DNA from 3 places in the Qipengyuania profunda genome. Region 1 is predicted to be linked to each of the others. Evidence: predicted binding sites of a transcription regulator. Region 1 holds the regulator's gene; each other region holds the start of a gene.

The links. The regulator LexA, encoded in region 1, represses DNA repair genes until DNA is damaged. The targets are predictions, from matches to a motif close to GTTCCNCNCTTGTTCT.
Positions count from the first base shown of each region.
Region 2: the regulator LexA is predicted to act here: its motif matches at 1,545-1,560, upstream of uvrA (excinuclease ABC subunit UvrA).
Region 3: the regulator LexA is predicted to act here: its motif matches at 1,496-1,511, upstream of VWN43_RS12320 (S24 family peptidase).

Region 1 covers NZ_CP142675.1:1,216,730-1,220,005, reverse strand. The annotation lists gene VWN43_RS06575 (ComEC/Rec2 family competence protein) at 1-1,155, shown strand, start outside; gene lexA (transcriptional repressor LexA) at 1,149-1,838, opposite strand; gene trpC (indole-3-glycerol phosphate synthase TrpC) at 1,987-2,772, opposite strand; gene trpD (anthranilate phosphoribosyltransferase) at 2,774-3,276, opposite strand, start outside.
Region 2 covers NZ_CP142675.1:1,510,987-1,514,262, forward strand. The annotation lists gene uvrA (excinuclease ABC subunit UvrA) at 1-1,533, opposite strand, end outside; gene VWN43_RS07965 (hypothetical protein) at 2,102-2,983, shown strand; gene VWN43_RS07970 (hypothetical protein) at 2,985-3,275, shown strand.
Region 3 covers NZ_CP142675.1:2,385,580-2,388,855, reverse strand. The annotation lists gene mobF (MobF family relaxase) at 1-777, shown strand, start outside; gene VWN43_RS12320 (S24 family peptidase) at 793-1,428, opposite strand; gene VWN43_RS12315 (HigA family addiction module antitoxin) at 1,814-2,164, shown strand; gene VWN43_RS12310 (N-6 DNA methylase) at 2,161-3,276, shown strand, end outside.

The sequences.
Region 1 (3,276 bases):
GTGCCGACCGTGCGCAGCTGTATCGGCGCGTTGCTGGTGCTGGTTGCGCTGGCTTTGGGACGTGAACCGCTTTCGTTGCGGATGGTCGCGATTGCCGCAGGCGTCGTGCTGGCGCTGTGGCCGGAATCTTTGGTCGGGCCGAGCTTCCAGATGAGCTTTGCGGCGGTTATCGCGATCGTCTCGCTGCATAGCGTCCAGGCGGTGCGCGATTTTCTCGCGCCGCGCGAGCAGAGCGGGCTGCGTCGGTTCCTGCGGCGAACCGCGATCCTGTTCCTGACCGGACTGGTCATTGAACTCGCGCTGATGCCGATCGTGCTGTTCCACTTCCACCGCGCGGGCGTTTACGGCGCTGCGGCCAATCTGGTTGCCATTCCCTTGGTCACCTTCATCTCGATGCCGTTGGTGGCGCTGGCGTTGGCGCTCGACCTCATCGGCGCGGGCGCGCCCGTATGGTGGCTTGTCGGGCAGTCGCTCGACCTGTTGCTGGGGATTGCGCATCTGTTTGCCGAACAGCCGGGGTCGGTCAAGCTGGCCCCGCGGATCGGGATGGGCGCCATCACGCTGTATCTGGTCGGCGCGCTGTGGCTGGCGCTGTGGCAGGGCCGGGCGTGTCTGTGGGGGCTTGGGCCCGTCATGGTCGCTGCCATCCTGATGATGCAGGCGCCGGTGCCCGATATCCTGATCACGCGCGACGGGCGCGATATCGGCGTTGCGAACGAGGCCGAACGGCTGCTGGTGCTACGCGCTAGCGAGGGTGGATACGCGCAGGAGAACCTGCTCGAGCTCGCCGGGACCGATCGGCAACCGCTGGCTATCGCGGAATGGCCGCACAGCCGATGCAGCGCCGAATTCTGTTCGCTGACCGTCACGCGCGAGAGCCGTGCCTGGTCGCTCCTGATTGCACGTAGCCGGGACCTGGTGGAGGAGCGCGCGCTGGCCGCAGCCTGCCGGAACGCCGACATCGTCATCGCCGATCGTTTCCTGCCCCGCAGTTGCCGCCCACGATGGCTCAAGGCGGACCGGCGTTTCCTCGAGCGGGAGGGCGGGGTAGCGGTCTATCTGAGCGCGCGGCGTATCGATACCGTGGCGCAGGACCAGGGCGAGCATGGCTGGTGGCGCGCGCCGGAGGACAGACGCGCGCCCCGGGATCAGTGATACCGGCGCAGCAGCCCGGCCAGCTTGCCTTGCACCTGGACACGGTGCGAATCGTAGACTTGCGGTTCGTAAGAGCCGTTGGCGGGGTCGAGGATGACGCGCCCGGCGTCCTTGCGCAGGTATTTGAGCGTGGCTTCCTCATTGTCGACCAGCGCGACCACGATTTCGCCATCGCGGGCGCTGTCGGTGCGCTTCACCAAGGCAAAGTCGCCATCGAAAATGCCCGCTTCGATCATCGAATCGCCCGACACCTCGAGCGCATAATGTTCGCCCGGGCCGAGCAGGGCGGCGGGGACCGGCATGCTCGACTGGCCTTCGATCGCTTCGATCGGCGCGCCCGCGGCAATACGGCCATGCAGCGGCACATCGATGATGTCATTGGCGGGTGCGGGCGCGACCGGCTTGGGCGTGATCGCCGATACCACGGAGTCGTTCGCAGGGGCGGGCTGTGCCGCGCCCATCACTGCGTTCTCGGGTAGCTTGACCACTTCGAGCGCGCGTGCGCGGTTGGGCAGGCGGCGAATGAAGCCGCGCTCTTCAAGCGCCGAAATCAGGCGATGGACGCCCGACTTGCTCTTGAGGTCGAGCGCTTCCTTCATCTCCTCGAAACTCGGCGAAATGCCGGTCTCTTCCAGGCGCTGCTGGATAAAGCGGATCAATTCGTGCTGCTTGGCGGTCAGCATGGTGCGAACTCCCGTATCGCCTGTTCACAACAGCTGTGAACGAATACGGAACAATTAAGCAACCTGATTCGCCAAGTCAAGCAATCCCGCCATTTTCGAGTGATTTACACAGGAACACCTGTTCCCGCTTTGCCCCAAAGGTGCTGCGTCAGCGCCCGAGCAAGGCGCGGGTCGCCGCGGCAACATCCGCGTGACGCATCAGGCTTTCACCGACAAGGAAGGTGCGGACGCCCGAACGCGCCAGCCGCAGGCAATCACCGTGCGTCGCGATGCCGCTCTCGCCGACCAGCAGCGCGCCTTCGGGGGCGAGCGGGGCCAGCGTCTCGGTGGTGGCGAGGTCGGTGGTAAAACTGCGCAGATCGCGGTTGTTCACGCCGATAAGGCGCGATTTAAGGCGTGCGGCGCGCTCCATCTCGGCGCGGTCATGCACTTCGACCAGCACATCCATGCCGTGGTCCAGCGCCGCCGCTTCGATCTCGGCCATGAGGCCGTCTTCGAGCGCCGCGACAATGATCAGGATCGCATCGGCTCCGATCGCGCGCGCTTCGGCAACCTGCCACGGATCAACCATGAAATCCTTGCGCAGGGCGGGCAGATCACAGGCTGCGCGTGCGGCGACGAGGTAATCTTCATGGCCCTGGAAATAGGGCGCGTCGGTCAGCACCGAAAGGCAGGCGGCGCCGCCCGCAGCATAGGCGCGGGCATGCTCTGCGGGTTGGAAATCTTCGCGAATCAAACCCTTTGAGGGAGAAGCTTTCTTGATTTCCGCAATCAGGCCGAAGCCGTCCTGCTGTGCCCGAGCGAGGGCAGACTGGAACCCACGGGGCGCCGACTGCTCCTTCGCGCGCGCTTCGAGATCGGCGAGCGTGTGATCGCGCTTGCGTGCGGCCACCTCGTCGCGCTTGGTCGCGCAGATTTCTTCCAGCTTGTTCATGTCAGGCGGTCATTGCGATCCAGTTTTCGAGCAGCGCCTTGGCCTTGCCCGAGTCCAGTGCTTCGGCAGCGATCTCCGCGCCCTCGGTCCAGTCGTCGGTACGACCGGCGATAATCAGCGTCGCTGCCGCGTTGAACAGCACCGCATCACGGTAGGCGCCCGGGCTCCCGCCGAGCAATGCCTCGAGCGCGCGGGCATTATACGCCGGATCGCCGCCGCGGATCGCCTCGACCGGGGAATGCGGCAGGTTGGCTTCCACCGCGACTACGCGGCGCATTTCGAAATCATTGCCCTGCACATCGGCCAGTTCGTTGCCGCCCGCGAGGCTCAGTTCGTCGAGCCCTTCGTCACCCGAGGCAATGAAGGTGCGCTCGGTTCCCAGCTTGGCCGTGGCTGCGGCATAGATGGGCACATAGGCGGGCCGGGCGATGCCGATCAACTGGCGTCTGACACCGGCGGGGTTCGACAAAGGCCCCATCAGATTGAAGATGGTACGCACGCCGA
Region 2 (3,276 bases), 290 kb from region 1:
GTCGAGGTTGAGATAGTCGAGCCCGACATTGTCGAGGAAGCCCAGCCGCTCGTTGATCTCCTTGAGGATGGCTTTGGCGATCTGCGCCTGCTGGTCGGTCAGGTGTCCGTCGAGCCCGAGGAACCACGCCTTGGCATCGGCGACGCTCATCTGCGTGGGGGTGGCGATGTCGGTCGGGCCCGCGGGGCCGGGGATCTTGACGCTGAGCGCCTTGGGATTGAGCCGCTTGCCGCCGCAGGTCTCGCAGGCTTGCGCGGTCTGGAACTTGGCCAGTTCCTCGCGCATCCACGCGCTCTCGGTCTGGAGCATGCGGCGGTTGAGATTGCCGATCACGCCCTCGAACGGTTTCTTGACGGTGTAGCTCTTGCGCCCGTCCTTGAAGGTCAGCGGGATCGCGCGGCCCCTGGTGCCGTGGAGGATGATGTCGCGGATTTCCTTGTCGAACTCCTGCCACGGGGTGGTCAGGTCGAACTCGTATTCCTTCGCCAGGCTGGCGAGCACCTGCATGTAATAGGGCGACGGCGGATTGCTCTTCGCCCAAGGCACCACCGCGCCCTTCTTGAGGCTGAGCGCTTCGTTGGGGACGACCAGCTGCGGGTCGAACAGCTGTTTTTCACCGATGCCGTCGCAGGTCGGGCAAGCGCCCTGCGGCGCGTTGAAGGAGAACAATCGCGGTTCGACTTCCTCGATCGTGAAGCCGCTGACCGGGCAGGAGAATTTCTCGGAGAAGACGATGCGGTTGGCGGGCAGCCCCGCGCCCTTCATCGCGCCGCCGGCCGCGGCCTCCTCGTCCTCGCGCCCCGGCACTGCGCCATCGGCGAGATCGACATAGGCAAGCCCTTCGGCGAGCTTGAGCGCGGTCTCGAAACTGTCGGCAAGGCGGGTCTCAATGCCCTCCTTCACCGCGAGCCGGTCGACTACCACCTCGATGTCGTGCTTGAACTTCTTGTCGAGCGCGGGTGCGTCCTCGATCGCATGGAGCTCGCCGTCGATGCGCACGCGGGTGAAGCCCGCCTTCTGCCATTCGGCCAGTTCCTTGCGGTATTCGCCCTTGCGCCCGCGCACCACGGGGGCGAGCAGGTAGATGCGTGTGCCCTCGGGCAGTTCCATCACCCGGTCGACCATATTGGAGACGGTCTGCGCCTCGATCGGCAGGCCGGTGGCGGGCGAATAGGGCACCCCGACGCGCGCCCACAGCAGGCGCATGTAGTCGTAGATCTCGGTCACCGTCGCGACGGTCGAGCGCGGGTTGCGGCTGGTGGTCTTCTGCTCGATCGAGATCGCGGGAGAGAGCCCGTCGATATGTTCGACATCGGGCTTCTGCATCATCTCGAGGAACTGGCGCGCATAGGCGGACAGGCTCTCGACATAACGCCGCTGTCCCTCGGCATAGATCGTGTCGAAGGCGAGGCTCGACTTGCCCGAACCGCTGAGGCCGGTGATCACGATCAGGCTGTCGCGCGGCAGGTCGATGTCGACGCCCTTGAGATTATGCTCGCGCGCGCCGCGGACGGAAATTTTGGTGAGGGCCATGAAGGACGCGTGTTCCTGAATTGTTCGCTTGGGTCAAGTCTGTGCGATGTAGGGTGCTTCGCGCCGATTTACAGGCCCCTTCTGTTCCGCACGGGATCCCCGGGGTTCAGCAACTAGAATAGGCGCCCTACTGCGGCACTCGTAAGTGAACGTCAGCCTATGTCCGTTACTTACAATAGTTCTGTCATTAGATCATGTAATCCTCTCCAGTCATAGGCATCCGAGGCTTGTATGAGGGGGCATCTTCATCATGGCTAAATTGCGAACTTGAGCACCGTCTACGGTGCCATGCCAATAAGCATTCTCGCGACGGGTGTCGGGTTCTAACTTGGCTTGAACCGAGCCGGTTATTTCGTGCGCCGATCCGCGCCGAAAGCGACCATGCCAGCACAACCGACACCGGGCACAATCGGTCCGGGCACTATCATAAAGCGGAAGTCCGACCCGCCGTTTGGGATCGGGAGGACGAGCCGCGCGTGGTCACCTTCTTCGGGGATCGAGTCGAACGGCCAGTGGCGCGCGAATTTTGAACGGGAGAGATTGGATGTTGAGAGGAAGGGATATACTCGTGGGGCTCGCGGCCGTCAGCCTTTGCGGCTGCGCCACGATACGCGGATCGCAGGCAACGGTGCCCGAACTCTACGCCAGCACGCTGGTCCCGGTCGGGACCGCGCTGAAGAGCTATTACCAGGTCCCTGACACAGCTCGCGGCGGTATGACGCGGTTCGCCTACCGCAATTATGTGGTGGCGAGCTACACCTCGGCGATCGACAAGCGTTATCGGACTTTCACCGATCAGCTGCGCAGCGGCGGTCGCGGCTCCGCACTGGGTTTCGGCCTACTCCAGCTGGGTCTGACGGGGGCGACCGCGCTGGCGAAGGAAGCAGACGTCAGCGAGCTGGCCACCATTACGGCAATCGCGACCGGAGCGGGAGCCGTTGTCGACGAGAACGTATTCTTCGACCGCACCATGCCAGCGATCATTGCCGCGATGGATGCCGAACGAGCAGGCATCAAAACGGATATCGCGCGCAAGAAAGCCCTGTCGGCAGATCGCTACAGTCTCGATGAAGCGATCGATGACCTCGACCGATTGCAGCGCGCCGGCCGCCTCGACCGTGCGCTGGCGCGGATTACGCGGGCCGCGGAGGCAGATCGCGTCGCGCAGGAAGAGGAACTAAACGCAATTACCAGCGCCTGCGACGACATTTCGGTATTGGCGGCGCCCTTGAACGAGCGCTTCCGGAACCTTGTCGGCACACAGGACGGCGAAAATCCGGAACTGCGGCAGACGGCAGCCAGTGTTTTGAGGCTGGAAGTCGAGCCCGGCACCGTTCCAACCTGGGCAGGTCTCAGAGAAGCGTTCGACCAGAAGCTGTGCGACGATACGGAAAAAGAGAACTTTCTCGATGACCTAGAGAAATCGCAACCTGGCGAAGAGGGGATATAAGATGGCGAATACCCAGCGTAAGTACAAAGGCAGCCTTAGCCTGGGCAAGCTTGATACGGCCCTGGAAGCGCATGAAATGCTATTCGGGACCTTGGCCGAACTGAAGGTGCTTGGGACATTTACCGTCGCGACCTATGATGACAGCCACTATCCGGCCCTCCAGTCACTGGCACTTTTGCCCACGATTGGAGGCGAGGCACCGCCCTCAACTGACGAGGCGGACCACATGTTCAACGGGGAGGCGAGGATCCTTGGCATCACGATGGACGTCGCCGTTTACCGTACGAAATGAC
Region 3 (3,276 bases), 1.2 Mb from region 1:
CATTCGCGGGTGAATGTGACACACGAGGAGCTGCGCTATCTTCGCACTTACCAACCAGGCATGGTCCTTAACTTCCGCTCGCGCGACAGCACCCAGAAACTCTCCAAGGGTGACTACACCGTCAAGACCATTGACCATGCGCGGAAGCAGCTCGTGCTTGAGGACAGGAAAGGACGGCTTCGCAAGTTCAATCCCGCGCGCTTGCGGCCGGGCGCAGACGATAGCCGGCTGTCGCTCTTCGAGCGCAAATCGCTGTCCATCATTGAAGGTGACAAAATCCGTTGGACCGACAACGACCACAAGCGCGGGCTGTTCAACGCCGACCAGGCGAGGATCGTGGCCATCGACACAAAGGGCGTCTTGGTCGAGACATCAGTGGGCAAGGAGCTCCGCCTGAACCGCGGCGACCCCATGCTCAAATGCATGGACCTCGCCTACGCCCTCAATGCGCATATGGCGCAGGGACTTACTTCGGATCGCGGGATCGCAGTGATGGACAGCCGCGAACGCAATCTCGCCAATCGGCAGACTTTCCTGGTCACGGTCACCCGGCTTCGCGACGGCCTTACGCTGATTGCAGATAATGCCGAGAAACTCGGCCGGGCCATCAAGTCCAACAGCGGCGAGAAAGCGTCGGCCCTTGAAGTAACGCAAAGGCTCAAGGCGGCAGCGGCCAAGGGCCTTTCGCAAGACGAGGATGTCCGCAGCCCTTCGCCTGCAAGTGACAAGCCCGAACTCACGAAGGAAAGGGTAAAGCATTTCGAAATCGGGATCTGAGCCGACGAGAGCTTTCTATACCGCCCGCCCAAACCAGATGACCCGTCCGACCACTTGGATCTCGGACCGGTCGACATCGTCCCAGCTCGGATAGGCCGAATTATCGCTGCTGATGGTGATATTGCGGCCACCGGGCTTGAGCGTCACGCGCTTGACCACCAGCGCATCGTCGGCGCGCAGGACGTAGATACCGTCGCGCAGCCGCGAGCCTTGGTCCGATGCATCGACCAGCACCTCGTCGCCATCGCTGAGTGTCGGCTCCATGGAGTCGCCCAAGACGTGGATGATCGAAAGGCTGGCGCTCTTCGCCCGGGTCAACCGGCCAAGCCAGCGTTCGTCGAAACCGAAGCGGGTATGGGCGGTCTCGCTTTCGGCAATCGCTCCAAAGCCCGCCGATGCATCGACATTGAGCACGGGTATTTCGATCAACCCGTCACGCATGGGTGCGGGCGGTCCGCCAAGCACTTGCTCGTCGACCCCGAAGAAGCTGGCAAGCGTGCGCCGGTCATCGTCATCCAGTTTGCGCGGCGATCCACGCTTGATGAATTGCTGAATGTAGGACGAGTTTCTTCCGATCATCCGCGAGATCGAGGAATATCCGAGCCGTCGCTGCTGGATCAGGCGATCGAGCTCCTCTCTGACATGTTCCATGTGTCGTTCCTTCTAGCGGTCTCAGGAGAGAAGGAAATCTCCTAGACTCGATGGAACCTTCCTACTAAGAACAAAACAGGAACACAAGTGTTGAGTGAGTCGAGGAAGGCCATGAAATTGCTGGATCGCATTGAACGACATCTGAAGGAATCGCACATTTCGGCGACACGGTTCGGTCGTCGCGCGGTTGGCGATCCGCGCTTCGTGCTTGACCTACGAGCTGGCCGCAGGCCGCGCCGCCGAACAGTCGAGAAGGTAGAGAATTATCTAGCTCGACGCTCGTGAGGCTGCTTTCAGCTCCAATTGACAGTGGAACAAAAAAAACAAAAAGGTACACTTGTAACCCGTAGCGTTACAGGGCAATAGACTGCAAAGGGGATACCAAATGGGTACTGCGACACAGTTTAGAACGGAGCATCCCGGGCACCCTGGTCGGTTCTTGAAAATCAAGTTGATTGACGAGCGTGGGATATCCGTCACGGAGGCAGCAAAGGCTCTAGGCGTCGCGCGTCCTTCGCTATCCAAACTCATCAACCAACGAGTTCATTTGTCTCCAGAGATGGCAGTTCGGTTGGAGAAGGCATTCGGATTTCCATTGGAAGCGATGATGCAGATGCAGACTGCATTTGACATCGCCGAAGCTCGCAAGAAAAACAGAGAAATTGAGGTGCAGCCGTTCCAATTTGTTGGAACCACGTCGATGAGCCAAAGCGCAAATCGGGAGGCGGTCCGATGACTGATCTCCCCATTCTCTTCGCGTCAGAGAAGGAACTGATTTCGGCAGCCTTGCAACTCGGCGCGCTCGATGTCGGGCATGGGTTATCGGAGGCTGAAAAGAGGCTCGCTGCAAGCTCTGCCAAGCAGCGAGTTTCCGCAAAGAGAGTGGCTCTGCTGCGTGATTCAATTCTCAGCGGAAATGACCCTTTAGGAGAAGGGTTCTCGTCAATCCGATCTGCGGAGACACGCCGGTCTGATGGGGCGACGTACACTCCTGAGGGCATTGTTCAGTCGATGGTGCAGTGGGCCGCGAATAACTCAAGTCCATCGCGCGTTGTCGACCCAGGGGTTGGCTCAGGCCGCTTCCTCTCAGCCGCCGGGCGAGCGTTCCCAAATGCTCAGCTTGTCGGCATTGATGTGGACCCGGTCGCAACCCTGATGGCCCGTGCCAATCTGTGTGTGAATGGGTATGCAAAGCGGGCAAAGATCATACTCGGTGACTTCCGAAATTTCACCGAGAGGACTGCTGGACAGACACTGTACATCGGTAATCCACCATACGTCAGGCATCATCAGATCGATGCTGTGTGGAAGGATTGGCTCGCGCAAAGAGCGGCAGAATTGAAACTGCCGGCGAGCAAACTCGCTGGGCTCCACGTGTACTTTTTCCTCGCGACAGCACTTGAAGCCGAGAAGAAGGACGTAGGGGCATTCGTTACAGCTTCCGAGTGGCTTGACGTGAACTACGGCTCGCTCGTTCGGTCGCTGATGCTCGGCGAACTCGGCGGGAAGAACATTACCGTAATCGAACCGACCGCGCAGCCATTTCCCGATGCTGCCACGACCGCAGCGATCACAACCTTCGAAATTGGTGCGGAACCCAAGACTGTTAGCTTTCAGAGAGTAGATGACCTCGCAAGTCTGGGTAAACTCGGAAGTGGTCGACGCATTAGGCGAGACCGTCTCGCTACCGAGAAGCGGTGGTCACATCTGACGCGGGTAGCGGAACGTCCACCCGAGGGATACGTCGAGCTAGGAGAACTGTGCCGGGTTCATCGCGGCACTGTTACCGGGGCAAACGGCGTATGGATCGCCGGAGAGCATAGTGCTGGTTTGCCTGACTCGGTGCTT